3 regions of the Thermosipho sp. 1244 genome follow, and region 2 is predicted to be linked to each of the others. Evidence: riboswitches for the same ligand, from Rfam matches in the RefSeq annotation. Region 2 holds a riboswitch; each other region holds the start of a gene.

Evidence for each region. A riboswitch is a leader RNA that binds a small molecule or an ion and turns the genes downstream of it on or off. The one in region 2 is predicted to bind cobalamin.
Region 1: it holds a riboswitch for cobalamin, as region 2 does, so the genes downstream of both, AS157_RS08615 (ABC transporter substrate-binding protein) here and cobT (nicotinate-nucleotide--dimethylbenzimidazole phosphoribosyltransferase) in region 2, are expected to answer to the same signal.
Region 3: it holds a riboswitch for cobalamin, as region 2 does, so the genes downstream of both, AS157_RS09745 (succinate--CoA ligase subunit beta) here and cobT (nicotinate-nucleotide--dimethylbenzimidazole phosphoribosyltransferase) in region 2, are expected to answer to the same signal.

Annotation. Positions count from the first base shown of each region.
Region 1 is NZ_LNGA01000033.1:619-5,683, reverse strand. It holds gene AS157_RS08625 (thiamine diphosphokinase) at 1-161, shown strand, start outside; gene AS157_RS08620 (1-deoxy-D-xylulose-5-phosphate reductoisomerase) at 140-1,192, shown strand; cobalamin riboswitch at 1,184-1,375, shown strand; gene AS157_RS08615 (ABC transporter substrate-binding protein) at 1,434-2,315, shown strand; gene AS157_RS08610 (FecCD family ABC transporter permease) at 2,312-3,289, shown strand; gene AS157_RS08605 (HAD-IIA family hydrolase) at 3,315-4,121, shown strand; gene AS157_RS08600 (sigma-70 family RNA polymerase sigma factor) at 4,128-4,748, shown strand; RNA gene ssrA (transfer-messenger RNA) at 4,841-5,065, opposite strand, start outside.
Region 2 is NZ_LNGA01000014.1:60,756-65,820, reverse strand. It holds gene guaA (glutamine-hydrolyzing GMP synthase) at 1-854, shown strand, start outside; gene AS157_RS03675 (Dph6-related ATP pyrophosphatase) at 875-1,507, opposite strand; gene cobT (nicotinate-nucleotide--dimethylbenzimidazole phosphoribosyltransferase) at 1,509-2,525, opposite strand; cobalamin riboswitch at 2,577-2,777, opposite strand; gene nagA (N-acetylglucosamine-6-phosphate deacetylase) at 2,756-3,808, opposite strand; gene AS157_RS03660 (SIS domain-containing protein) at 3,819-4,718, opposite strand; gene AS157_RS03655 (carbohydrate ABC transporter permease) at 4,715-5,065, opposite strand, start outside.
Region 3 is NZ_LNGA01000030.1:124,809-129,873, forward strand. It holds gene AS157_RS07510 (alkaline phosphatase) at 1-872, opposite strand, end outside; gene AS157_RS07515 (SHOCT domain-containing protein) at 1,050-1,316, shown strand; cobalamin riboswitch at 1,876-2,052, shown strand; gene AS157_RS09745 (succinate--CoA ligase subunit beta) at 2,109-3,125, shown strand; gene AS157_RS07525 (succinate--CoA ligase subunit alpha) at 3,122-3,961, shown strand; gene AS157_RS07530 (aspartate-alanine antiporter-like transporter) at 3,966-5,065, shown strand, end outside.

The DNA.
Region 1 (5,065 bases), on a different contig from region 2:
ATGCAAAACTCAAACTAGATGGTTTCAAATACGCATTTGATGGAAAAATGAACATAGAAAATCCCATTGGAATTAGTAATGAAACTAGTTCTAAAAATATAAAAGTACAAGTTTTTGAAGGAGAGGTGATTTATTTTAGATGGTTGAAAAAACCGTTGTGATTTTAGGTGCTACAGGTTCAATTGGCACTCAAACATTAGACGTAATAAAAAAACTAAAAGGATATAAGGTAACTGGAGTTGTATTTGGGAAAAATAAAAAACTTGGGGAAAAAATTGTAAAAGAATACAATGTAAATTTTTATTACTCCCAAGTATTATCAAATGTCTCTTCCATAGAGGAACTTTTGGAAAAAACAACCCCAGATATAGTTGTTGCGGCAATTCCTGGGTTTAATGGTGTTATATCTACATTCAAGGCTATTAAATTCACAAAAAGACTTGCTCTTGCCACAAAAGAGGCCTTAGTTTGTACAGGACCATTGTTAAAAAAAGCTTGTAAAGATGTAGAATTAATACCCGTTGATAGCGAGCATTCTGCCATCTTTCAGATTTTTGATGAAAACGTAGAAAAAATATTAATAACCGCATCAGGTGGTGCAATAAGAGAATATGATAACATAGAGAACCTCACTCCAAAAGAAATATTAAAACACCCTGTATGGAATATGGGACAAAAAATAACAGTCGACTCATCAACTATGATAAATAAAGCCTTTGAAGTAATTGAAGCATACGAATTATTTGAATTAGACACAATAGATGTATTAATACACCCCACGGGCACAGTTCATGGTGCAGTTTTCTTGAAAGACGGTACAGTAAAAATACATTTTGGATTCCCTGATATGAAAATACCAATTTCATATGCACTGACTTATCCAAAGAGAATGTATATAAACCTAAATTGGCCAAAGTTTAAAGGGGAAAATTTTATTTTCTCAGAGGTAAGTGAAGAAAAATACCCCGCATTTTTTTATGGTAAAAAAATTATTAAAGATCTTGCAAAAAGAATAGCATTTAACGCCGCAGATGAAGTCGCAGTAAATATGTTTTTGGAAAATAAAATAAAGTTTCACAAAATCTCAAAGATAGTTATAAACACCTGTGAAAAAATAAATGGCAAAATAAGGGATTTAGAAGATGTTTTTGAAGTAGACAAACTTGCAAGGCAAATTGCAAATAATTTTTGATGTGTTATAATTTATGTGAAATACCTTTCTTCTAAAAAAAGGGAAGCCGGTGAAAATCCGGCACGGGGACGCCACCGTAACCGGGGACGAAATCAGCATAAATGCCACTGGGGAAGACCTGGGAAGGCGCTGAAAGTAGGATGAACCGGGAGTCGGGATACCTTTTTTTAGAAGAAGAAAACCACCTTTACGGTCCCTAAAGGTGGTCAATTTCTTTTAAATATACCCAGGAGGTGAAGATATGAAAAAACTAGGGGTTTTGTTTTTAGTTGTTCTTAGCTTTATTGCATTCTCAATTTCTATTGTGGATGACGCAGGAAGATTGGTTGTCTTTGAAAAAACACCTGAAAAAGTCGTTTCTGCAGCACCAAGTTCAACTAAATTTTTATTAAAACTTGGATTAGACAAAAAAATAGTTGGAGTTACAGATTGGGATAGCTTTAACGCAGAAAAGATTGGAAATATGGTACCTTTAAACATTGAAAAAATTTTGTCTTTAAACCCAGATGTTGTGATTATCTTTGGCGGGTTTCAACTTCCAGAAGTTGAAAAATTAGAAAAATTTGGAATAAAAACATTGGTGCTTAATCCTGTTTCTTTAAATGATGTAGCAAGAGACGTAATGTTACTTGGAAGTGTATTTGGCAAGGAAAAAGAAGCAAAAATGATAAAAGATGAAATTTTATCAAAATTGAAAGATTATGGTACAAAAACTGCAAAAATTCCACTTAATGAAAGGCCAAAGGTATTCTTTACAATTACAGTACCCAACGATGAAACAAAAGATTTATGGACTGCAGGAACGGGCTCTTACATAAACGAACTCATTACTATTGCTGGCGGAGTAAATATCTGTGCACCATACACAGGAAATAACGGTTGGTTCTCTGTAAATTGGGAATTTTTAACTATAAACAACCCAGATATAATAATAATAGCAGGATACGGTGATCCAAATCAAATAAAAGAAAAGATAAAGGGAAATAAACTCTTTTCATCTTTAAAAGCCGTTAAAAATGAGAAAGTATTAGTTATTGATGGAAATGATATTAGCTCAATCTCACCAAATATAGTAAAATACCTTGATATATTCTATAATTTCTTTTACGGAGGAAATAAATGAAAAAATTTTTTAATCCTAAAACTGGGAGGATTATCCTTCCAGTTTTCTTTCTTTTAATTTTATTCTTAAATCTTTCAATAGGTAGTGTCAAATTACCAGTTTCTTATATATTCAATGCTCCAAATGAAAGAATTAAATTTTTAATATGGAATGTAAGATTCCCCAGAATTTTAATGGGAATAATTTCTGGTTCAATATTAGCTTTAGTAGGAAATATTTTTCAAACAATAATGAAAAATCCATTAGTTGATCCATACCTTATTGGTACATCTTCTGGTGCGGGATTTGGCGCAGTACTTGCAATATACGCTGCAGTTTCACTCAATAAAGTATTCAGCGTAAACTTTTTCTCTTTTTTATTTTCCATAATAGCCTCACTTCTTACCATCCTCCTCGCAAAAAGAAAAAATATAATCCCTATAACGCATCTTATTTTATCCGGTGTTTTAATAAGTACAATCTTTTCTTCCGCTACTATATTGTTAATTAGTCTATCGAGAAAAACTCTTACAAGTGCCCATATTTGGTTGTTTGGAAGTCTTTCAGGAATAACATTGGATGATCTTATCCTTCCATTTTCTGCACTAATTATTCTTTTTTTATCTGGATATATAAAAAACAAAGAATTAGATGCTATAGCATTAGGTGAAGAAGAAGCAAAACTTCTTGGTGTTGAAACTGAAAAAATCAAGTGGTTTTTTTATCTACTAGGTTCTTTTTCAATTTCTGTCATAGTATCAAAAACTGGAATCATAGGTTTTGTGGGATTGATAATTCCTCATGCTGCAAGGATTTTGACAGGCCCCAAACATAAATACAGCTTAATGGGTAGTGCATTACTTGGTGGAATATTCCTCTCTATTTCAGATACAATCGCTAGAACAATTGCCTCACCTATTGAGATTCCAATAGGTGTTATCACTTCTTTTATTGGTGCACCACTTATGTTTATCCTTTTAAAAACTAAAAAATAATGTATAATTCTATTGAGGTGATTACATGAAATTAATATCAAAAAATGCCTTAGAAAAACTAAAAAAGGTAAAGTTATTTGTTTTAGATATCGACGGTACATTTTCACTTAGTGGAAATTTATTACCAGGCTCAATAGCTTTTGCAGAAAAAACAAAAAAACTAAATAAAAATTTTGTCTTCCTAACAAACAACTCGAACAAATCTATAGAATCTTATATAAAAGAATTTTCAAAAAATGGGCTATCTATAACAGAAAATCAAATTTTCACAGCAGGTATCGAAACTGCCGAATATCTCTTTGACAAATTTGGCCCTAAAAAAGTTTTCATTGTGGGAAATAATGAAATAAAAAATATTTTTGAAAAAGCAGGACATACAGTCGTGGAAACTTTAGACCCTGAAGTTGTAATTGTAACTTTTGATAACACCCTTAATTACGAAAAACTTGCTAAAGCTTCTTCCTACGTCTCTAAAGGTAAACTCTTTGTATTAACAAATCCAGATTTAAACTGTCCATCAAGCATTGGCCCAATACCAGATACAGGGGCAATAGCAAGTGTAATAACCAAAGCAACAGGAAAAAAACCGGATATTGTTTTTGGAAAACCAGATCCTTTAATTTTAGAAATGATAATGAAAAAAAATAACGTAGTAAAGGAAGAAACTTGTGTTATCGGTGATAGATTATACACCGATATATTATTGGGAAAAAGAGCAGGTGTTTTAACTATTTTGGTTCTAACTGGAGAGGCTAAAGAAAGTGATATTACAAATATAAAACCTGATATAATTGCAAAGGATATCGGTGAAATTTCACAACACATCAGGTGATAAAAAGTGATAAAATACAATCTTAGGATGAAAAGAGTTGAAAAATTAGTTGAACTTGCACAAAGCGGATTAATTGAAGCATTAGAATTGATAATTGAAAAGTATTATCCAATGGTCGTAAAAATATCATCAAAATATTATGCTCCATGGGCAGAATTTGAAGACATAATCCAAAATGGTCTTATCGGACTTATCAAAGCCGTTTTTTACTTTGACTTTGAAAAAAGTTCTTTTAATTCCTTTGCATGGAGAAGTATAGAAAGCGAAATTAAAACTTTTATAACATATCTAAATAGAAGAAAAAATAAAATCCTTTCAGAATCATCGAGCATAGATAGTCTAAATGAAACAGAAGGCTCAGAACAAGCAGATTATTCACTAGAAGATAAGAACTCAAGTGTTATAAAAAACGCATTTATTCAAATAATAAAAGAAAAAATCATGAACTATCTCAAAGATATGGAAATAGATATTTTTGAAATGTGGTTGGAAGGCTACACATACAAAGAAATCGAAAAAAAGCTAAACATAAATTTAAAAAAAATAGATAATACTGTACAAAAAATTAAAAGGATCGGAAAAACAAAAATTGACAAATTCATACTGGATCAAATTTTCTCTAATTAACCCTTATTCCCCCCTAAATATAGACATTTCATAAAATTATTTTCACAACTAATAAAAAAAAATAAAAAGACCGGAAAATAACCGGTCTTATCTGGTGGAGGCGGCGGGAATCGAACCCGCGTCCGAAAGCAGAACCCTCCGAGCTTCTCCGAGCGCAGTCCGTGTTTTTTATTCGGAGCCAAGACGCCCACGGACAGGCTTCTCGACCCCTATCCTTCCTCTAATTTTGCGGCTTTGAGTGGAAGGAATACTCAAAGCCACTAGACCGGTTATGTCACGCCCTAGCCAGAACCCCGGTCAAATTCTGGTAGGACGGC
Region 2 (5,065 bases):
TGCTTTTACATAAAGCAATTGGGAAAAATTCCATTCCAATTTTTGTTGATACGGGGCTTTTGAGGTTAAATGAAAGGGAAGAAGTGGAAAAAAATTTTAGAAATTTGGGAATAGAGATATTCGTTGTAGACGCAAAAGAAAGATTTTTGAGTGCTTTGGAAGGAGTGGAAGATCCTGAAGAAAAAAGAAAGATAATTGGTCATACTTTCATAGATATTTTTTATGAAACTTCCATGAGTCTACTTAAGGAACATGGAAATATTAGATATCTGGCACAAGGAACGTTATACCCCGATATTATTGAAAGTAAAGTAAGTGAAAGAAAATCTGCGGCAAAGATAAAGACACATCACAACGTAGGGGGGCTCCCTGAGAAATTACCTTTTAAAATAATAGAACCTTTGAGGTATCTTTTCAAAGACGAAGTAAGAAAATTGGGAAAGATATTGGGTTTACCAGATGATATGATTAATAGACATCCATTTCCTGGACCAGGACTTGCCGTAAGAATAGTGGGAAAGATCACAAAAAGTGCTGTTGAAATACTACAACAAGCAGATTACATATTTATAGAAGAATTGAAGAAAAATGGTTTGTATGAGAAAGTTTGGCAGGCATTTGCCGTGTTTCTTCCCGTAAAATCTGTGGGGGTTATGGGAGATTATAGAACTTATGAAAATGTAATAGCATTAAGGGCGGTAAATAGTTTTGATGGTATGACTGCAGATTGGTCAAAACTACCACATGAATTTTTAAATAAAGTTGCAAAAAGAATAATAAATGAGGTTGAAGGAGTAAATAGAGTAGTTTACGATATTACCTCAAAACCACCTGCAACCATAGAATGGGAGTAGTATAACACCCCGCTGGGGTGTTATACTATTTCAAGTATGAATTTATCAGATTTTTCAATAGTGGTCTTTTCTTTAAATCTAATTGGAAATTTAAAGATAGGTCCATCATATACAAAGGTGTGGTATTCTCCATTTTCACCACATATATCTATCCCTATTTTTTCAAATTCTTCTATTAAATCTAATGACAAGTCCCTACCTAGAAAATTTTTGAGTTCTTTTTTAATGGATATTATTTTTGCTTTGAATCCAAGCAAGAGAAACTCTTTAACTATGTCTTTTCTTTTACGTTGCCAAAGGGGTTCAAATACTTTTACGTTTTTCTTTGAACATACGTTTTTTACCCAATCTAAGTGTGCTTGTAAATCAATATCTCCAAATATTCCAATACCATTGTATGCGTATTCTTCTAGAAATTTAAGAAAGTTTTTTTCATAATTTTCCCAGCTACTACTTTTAGTTATAAGTGGTAGCCCCAAGCTTTTTGCTTGTTGCTGCAAAATGTGTTTCTGTAGGCCGTGTGCCCTTGAATGGACGTTATCTTCTGATAACATTGTAAAGAGATAATCAATCGTTGTGAATTTTTTAAGACCGTAGTACAAGGCAAGTGTAGAATCTTTTCCACCACTCCATGAGCAAAATACTTTTCCCATTTTATTGATCGCTTCCTTTTGAAACATTTGCAGATTCAAATGTAGCCATTTCCCTTATCATTTTTATCGCAGCTTCAATTAGGTACATAGAAAGTACCGCACCTGTACCTTCTCCAAGACGCATATCTAAATCCAAAATAGGTCTTTCGTTTATTGAATCTAGTATTACTTTATGTCCTTTTACTTTGGACTTATGACCAAAGAGGACGTAATCTTTTACCTTTTTATCTATATGATATGCTATGAGAAATCCCGCTGTAGTGGAAAAACCGTCTATAATTACTGGTATTTTTTCTTCAACTGCTTGGAGTATAAATCCCGCCATTTCTCCTATGCAATAGCTTCCCACTTTTGAAAGGACGTCTATGGAATCTGATGGATTGGGATTGTTTACTTTTAGCGCCATTTCCACAACTTGTTTTTTTCTTTTTAGTTTTTCGTTGTCTATAGGGGTGCCTATATCTAGTATTTCATCTAGATTAAACCCAAAAGCAGCTGAAATTGCAGTTGCAGTGGTGGTGTTTCCTATACCCATATCGCCTATAGCCAGTAAATCTGCTCCATCATTAATTGCATCTTTTGCAATCTTTTGTCCATACTCTAAGGATTTTAACGCGTCATCTTTTGACATAGCAGGACCTTTTGTGAAATTTTTTGTGCCATATCCTACTTTCTTTACTATTAAAGATGGATGTTGGTCAAAATCATAGTCAACTCCTGCATCAACAACATAGACTTTTGCCCCCACGTGTTTTGAAAAAACGTTAATTGCCGCTCCTTGGTTTAAGAAGTTAAAGACCATTTGAAAGGTTACTTCTTTTGGATATGCCGAAACTTTCTCTTCTACCACTCCATGATCTCCTGCAAATACGTAAACCCTTTTGTCGTTAAAAAGTTCTGGAAGTTCTTTTCCTTGGATAAGAGAAATTTTTAATGCTATTTCTTCTAAGTATCCAAGACTTCCTACAGGCTTTGTAAGGTTGTTTAGTCTGTTGATAACTTTCTCTCTAAGTGTCATTTTATCCCCTCCTATAAACAAAAACTTCCACAAAAAGCCCTGAGCTTTTGTGGAATTTATACATCCAAGATAGGTTTCCCGGCTCCCGGATCATCCTACTTTCTGCACCTTCCCAGGTTTTCCCCAGTGGTATTTGCAGATTTCGTCCCCGGTTACGGTTGCTGGGCAGCCCCGGATTTTCACCGGTGTTCCCTTTTCTTGGATGTTTTTAGTATAAATTTTCTCTAAAATTATACCACAGTATCTATAATATTTAGGTCTTGATTTAGTAACACAAATTTAGCATCATATCCTATTTTGATCCGTCCTGTGTCTATTTTTAAATTTTTAAGTGCGTTAGAAGAAGATACCCATGAGAGTTCTTTTAGAGAGCAATTGGTGGCCTTTTTGAATTTTTTGAGTCCATCTATAAATTTTAGGGTGCTTCCTGCAAGGGTACCATCTTCAAGCCTTGCTATATTATCTTTTACCTTTACAAGAAGATTTCCCAGTGTGTAAATGCCATCGCCAAGTCCTGTGGCTGATATACTATCTGTGATAAGGATAATTTTTTTTGCACCTAGTGTTTGGTATACTAATTTTAAAAATTCAGGAGATGAATGTACAAAATCTGCAATTATCTCAACGTACGGTTTGTGTAAAAAAACACCACCTACTATACCAATTTCCCTGTGGTGCAATGTAGTAAGTGCATTTGGGAAATGCGTAACTCTATTAACTCCAAGGTTAATGAATTCTTTGAAAATATCGTAATTTGCATTTGAATGTCCAATTGAAGGAACTATATTGTTTTTTCTTAATTTTTCCAGTAGATCCTTTGAATTTGGAAGTTCTGGTGCAAAACTTAAAATTTTTACATTTTTAAGTTGCGGAAGTGCATCGTTAAATGATTGTATATATGCTTTGTTTTGAGCTCCCGCTTTCTTTTTATTTAAAAAAGGTCCTTCAAAGTGCAGTCCTAAAAGAGAAGGATGCGTGGCATTTGAAAAATTTTGTGTTACATTATTTAGTACTTCAAAAGAATGAGAAACGGTAGTTGGAAGAAGATATGTAACACCATTAGACAGAACCTTATTCCCCCAAATGTTAAAATCTTTATCTGTTGCAGTCATACAATCTATTCCCATGTATCCATGTGTGTGTGTATCAACAAATCCTGGCATTAATAAAAGTTTGGGAGTACAGTCGTATTTTTTTACATTTATTATCTTTTTATCAAACTCCACATCTCCTGTAAATTCTCCTTCAATTGGATCAACTATGAGTGCTTTTTCTATTATCATATAATACCTCCTATATTTTCACGCTTTTTGATAAATTTTCAGGTCTATCTGGGTTTAACCCCTCTGATATAGCCTTTTTGTAGGCTAGTATTTGCAAGAAAATAACCCTCAATGGAGTTTCAAATCCGCTATTGTATTTAATATCTATATCTCCATCTTTTCCTAAATATATAACTTTGGAGTATTTTTCCAAATCTTTCTTTAATGCGTATTCGTATTTTGTGTCTTTTGAATTAATGATCACTAATGTTTTGTCGGTTAATTTGGAAATAGGTCCGTGTCTATATTCTAAGGGTTCGTGAAATTCTACAAATTGTTTTGCCATCTCTTGTATTTTTAATGCCCCCTCTTTTGATATACCATATTCTTCGTCAAAGCCTAGAAATACAAAATGATTGTATTTTTTTAAATCTATTTTTTCAAGATAATCGTTACTTTTCTCGATTATTTTCTTTGCTATGTTTGAGATTTCTCCATTTTTTATCAAAAAATATAAAATAGCCGTAAATGATCCAGTCATTACTATACTTTCCTCGTGAAGAAAATCAAAAGTAAAGGTTTGATCACATACTTTTTCAAGTGATGAATTTTTTTCGCAAGTTATACCTACTGTAAATATACCGTTTTTCTTGAACTTTTCTGCGGAAAGTACTGTTTCGGTTGACTCTCCTGTTCGAGAGATAAATATTCCAATATCGCATTTTGGTGTGTAATCCAAAGCGAGAATTTTACCACCAGTTAGAGTTTCCGAATTAACTTTTAGTATTTTTGAGGCGGTAAAGGCAAGATTATACGATGAACCACAACCTACAAATGCGTATTTTTTGTTGTTTGAAAATTTAATAGAATAGTTTTCTGTTTTTTTCAAAAGTTCAGGTGTACGCATTATTTCATTATATGTGTAATTCATCCCTTTAGAGCCCCCTTTGTGATACCAGAGATTATATGTTTTTGAAAAGCTAAAAAGATAATTATAACTGGTATTCCGATTATAGAAGAAGCGGCCATGAGTCTTGGCCAGTCTATTTGGTTTAGTTTTTGATACAGCGCAAGACCTACTTGAACGGTTCTCATTTCACGTGAATTTGTCATGACTAATGGATAGAAGAGCTCGTTCCAACTTGAGATAAATGTATTGATAGCCATTACTGCAATTGCAGGTTTTGACAGTGGAAATACAATTTTGAAGAGTATTTGAAATGTATTTGCCCCATCTACGTATGCAGCTTGTTCAAGTTCAACTGGTAGTTGCTCTAT
Region 3 (5,065 bases), on a different contig from region 2:
GTTGAAAGACCTAACCCTCCTGTTTCATGATCACTTGTAATAACAATTAACGTATTTGGATGTGTTTCAAGAAATTTTAATGCCACTTCCACTGCTTTATCAAATTCCATTACTTCTTTCCACACACCATATACATCATTTCCGTGGGCTTCCCAATCAATTTGTGAACCCTCTACCATTAAGAAAAATGGCTTTTCATCTTTGGAAAGTAGGCAAAGTGCCTTTTCGACCATTTCATAAAGCATAGGTTGTTCATCTGTACGCTCACTTGCTGCATTTAAATGACTATCAGAAAAAAGTGCTAATAATTTATCTCCTGTGTAATTCGCAAGTTCAGATTTACTTTTAATATAGTCAAACCCCTTTTCACTTACTATCTTCTCATCAAAATATTTCCATCCTCCCCCCATCACCACATCTAACTTACTATTTAACAGCTGATTTGCAAGTGTTTTTTCATCTTTTCTAGTTTTTACATGTCCATAAAAAGCACCAGGAGTCGCATGTGTAACTCTACAAGTTACAACTATTCCCGTCTTCATACCATATTTTGAAACTATTTCAAAAATAGTTGGGACTATTGTTCCATCTGGGAGCATACCAATCATACCATTATTTGTTTTAAAACCAGTGGCTAGGGCAGTACCTGCAGCTGCAGAATCTGTAACAAGTGAGTTTGCAGAGTATGTTGTAACATAACCAACAAAAGGTGATTTCATAATATTTAATGTTTTTCCTTCAAGAAGACTTGCCAAAACCAGATGATTAATTCCCATTCCATCACCTATGAAGTATATAACATTCTTCACTCCAAAATTGCCAAAAACCACAACCATAAAAAACAAAATTAAAATACTGAAGAACTTTTTCATGATCCTCACCTCCCGATTTTTCATATCAGTAAAGAGTTTTACAAAAAAATATTTACCCTTTTTTTAATTTTATAAAGAAAGTTAAACTCACAAATCTTAAAAAAACTTGAAATTCTAAGTTTTTTTTAAGTTTTAATCTGTATAAATAAAGTAGAAACAAATAGGAGGTGATTTTTGATGTACTGGTATCATAGACCCTTTATTTGGCACAGTGGATGGTTTAGTTATTGGATAGCCCCAGTTATAGGCTTAATTGTTTTAATCTTTTTTGCATTCTTAATTTACAAATTAATCAAAAACTCTGAAAAACATCCAGATTTTCGCTATGAAAAAAATTTTGAAACATACGATAACAGTCTAAAAATTTTGAACGAAAGACTTGCCAAAGGTGAAATTAGCGAGGAGGAATACAAAAAATTAAAAAACCTTATCCTAAAACACTAACTTTAAAAATTAATAATAAAGATAAAGTGAGGCGTTAGTAAAGCGCCTCATTTTAAATACTTATTATCTCTTGTAATTTTCTTACTCTACGTTTTGGATTCTTGTTTATCTTAACTCATAATTTTTTCTTTAAATATAACAAGTCTTGAATCAATATATATAATTTTCGTAACCTCTAATTTTAAGACATTCCATTTAGACTACATTTTTTCTAAAACTTCATAATTTTTCTTTTATCTTTTTCACTCATTATTTTAAAAAACAATAAAGTCTTTTCTAAATATTAAAAATTACTTTCTTGGAAAAATAAAGTAAGCAGAAAGTTCTTTTTATCCAAATGTTTGAAATATAAAAAATCTAAATTTCAATAAATCAAAAGTTTTTTCCTCTTCTCTATCTTCATTTTTATATAAGTCTTTGTATAGCTATTTTTAAACATATTACCAAATAATGATATTTTTTGTATTTTTTCCAATTTAAATTCAAAATAATATACGTCTAATCTGATTTTTTTATTTTCAATTTTTAAAACTTGATGATATAATAACATTGAAAATTAAATACAACGTGGAATAAAGGTGCCTATGGCTTAATAGGGAAACTGGTGAAAAACCAGTGCGGCCCCGCCACCGTAACTGGGGACGAAAGCCACAACCAGCCACTGGGGAAACCCGGGAAGGCGTGGTAAGTAGGAAGATCCAGGAGCCGGGAGACCTGCCTTTATTCCAACGTATTTCTCAATCTCGCGGGTAGATTGAGAAAAAATTTTTTTGCGAAACGGGAGGTGTGAAAGTGAAAATTCATGAATTTGTAGGAAAAATGATATTAAAAGAGGGGGGGATCTCTGTTCCTGAAAGTTATCTTATTTCCAATGATAGGGAAATTGAAGTAAAATTTTTACCTGCTGTCCTGAAAAGTCAGGTGCTTGTTGGAGGCAGAATGAAAGCTGGAGGAATTTTATTTGCACAAAACAAAGATGAATTTTTAAAATTCTCAAAAAAACTACTGCACAAAAAAATAAAGGGAGAAACACCTTATGGAGTTCTAGTTGAAAAAATGGTAAATATCGAAAAAGAATACTACTTATCTTTATACATTGATAGATATGAAAAAGAAATAAAAATATTATTCTCACACTTTGGCGGAATTGATATAGAAGATAATAAAGATAAAATTGAACAATATAGTTTATCAGATATCCAAAAACTTCCAAAAAAAATCCAACAAATAGTCCAAAAATTATACAAAATAATGAAAGAAAAAGATTTAACTCTTTTGGAAATAAATCCATTAGTAAAAACAAAAGAAGGAAATATAATGGCACTTGATGCCGTATTACACCTAGATGATAATGCGATTTTTAGGCAACAATGGGCAAAAAAATTTGTACATGAAGAATATCCTTTTCATTTTGTAAAACTCGATGGTGATATTGGAGTAATTGGCTGTGGAGCAGGTATAGTAATGGCAACAATGGATGCAATAAGTTTGTATGGAGGTAAACCTGCAAATTTTCTTGATCTTGGCGGAGGTGCAGATACAAAAACTACAATTAAAGCGCTTGAACTTTTAAAATCTCTTTCGTTAAAAAATATTGTCCTAAATATATTTGGTGGAATAACAAAATGCGATGAAATAGCAAAAGCGATTGTAAATTTCAAAGAAAAAAATGATGATATAAAACTTTTTGTTAGAATTACTGGAACTAATGAAAATGAAGCAAAAAAAATTTTAAAAGAACACAATATTCACTTTTTTGACGATATGTATGAAATGATCAAAAGCGCTGTAAAGGGGGACTTCATATGATAAATGGTACAGAAAGAGTATGTGTACAAGGTATAACTGGAAAGTATGGTAGTTTCCACACAAAAAAAATGTTAAAATACGGCACAAACATAGTATGTGGTGTCTCAAAAAATACAAAGATAAAAGAAATTGAACATGTTCCCGTCCTTCATAACATGTACGATGCTGTTGAAAAATTCAGTTGTGATACGAGTATTGTATTTGTACCGGCAAAATTTGCCAAAGATGCAATATTTGAAGCAATAGATGCGGGAATTAAAAAGATCATAACCATTACAGAACACATTCCACAAATGGATATGCTAGAAATATACAAATACGCAAAATCAAAGAATGTTACCTTTGTAGGTCCAAATTGTCCTGGAATTATTTTACCAGGTGTTTCCAAGATTGGAATAATGCCTGAAAACGCATTTAAACCAGGGGATGTTGCAATAATTTCCAAAAGTGGTACTCTAATGTATGAGATAGCAAACTTTATCTCAAAAAAATCAACAGGAATTAAAATTGGCATAGGATTAGGTGGAGATCCCATAATCGGCACAAGTGTTTACGAAGCACTTTTGTATGTTTCAAAACTTAATCCAAGAAAAATAATAATAATAAGTGAAATAGGTGGTAATGAAGAAATTTTAGACGTGGAAAGATTCCTAAATAAAGGGTACAATTCTAATATACAATTTTTCTTTGCTGGAAGAACAGCTCCAAAGGGAAAAAGAATGGGGCATGCTGGTGCAATTGTCGAAGGTTTAGAAGGTACAATAGAATTTAAAGAAAAAAAATTAAAAAATTTAAACATTCCAGTAGCAAAATACATAGAAAACTTATTGGGGTGATCAAATGCTAAATCCTTATCTTTTGTTGTTTTTAAGCATTTTTTTCGGAATGTTGTTGGGAAACTTAAAGATCAAAAATTTCAAATTAGGAACTTCTGGAACACTTTTTAGTGGTTTATTTTTCGGCTGGTTATTTCCACATTTTGTTTCTTCAGAAAAATCTTTTCAAAATACTTTTAACATTTTTTTTCAATTTTCTCTTATACTTTTTGTGACATCTATTGGCTTAATAGCATCAAAAGAAATAAAAGAAATATTAAAAAAATACGGCATGAAGTTTCTCATACTCTCACTTACAATAACTTTTTCAGGTTTCTTACTCACTGTTACATTTATTTTAATTCTAAAACTTAATCCATATAACTTAATAGGTGTATTTTCAGGAAGTCTCACAAGCTCACCTGGTCTTGCCACAGCTCTTGAAAGTGTAAATCACACAAGCGAAGTGGTATTTGGATATACAGTTGGTTATGTACCAGGCGTACTTGCCGTTATTTTCTCAATATACTTAATACCATCAATCTTCAAAATAAAAATATCCCCACAAAAAAAATTACCGGAAAACAAAAAAGAAACAAAAGAAAAAACGTTCAACTTGTTATCATATTCTTTAGTTATTACAATAGGAATTATTATAGGTAATATCCCATTAAATCTTGGCTTTTCAACTATAAAGTTGGGAATTACAGGTGGCCTATTAATATCTTCACTTACACTTGGTTCTATAGGAAATATTGGAAAAATAAATTTTTCTTTCAACACCAATCTTTTGAAAAATATTCAGAATCTTGGACTTGTAATTTTTCTATCATCAATAGGCCTTAAATCAGGATACAAAGTAATTGAAAATTTTAATGGATATAGTTTGATCTTAATGGTTATATCATTAATAATAGCATTATTTTCTATATTCATCGGCTTTTTCCTGGGAAGATACGTATTTAAATTGGATTGGGAAATTTTAGCCGGTGCTATAACTGGTGGTATGACAAGTACTCCAGGACTTGGAGCAGCTCTAGAATCTACAAAAAGTAACCTAGCAGTTGCAGGATACGGTGCAACATATCCTTTCGCCTTATTGGGCATGGTCGTATTTAACAAAAT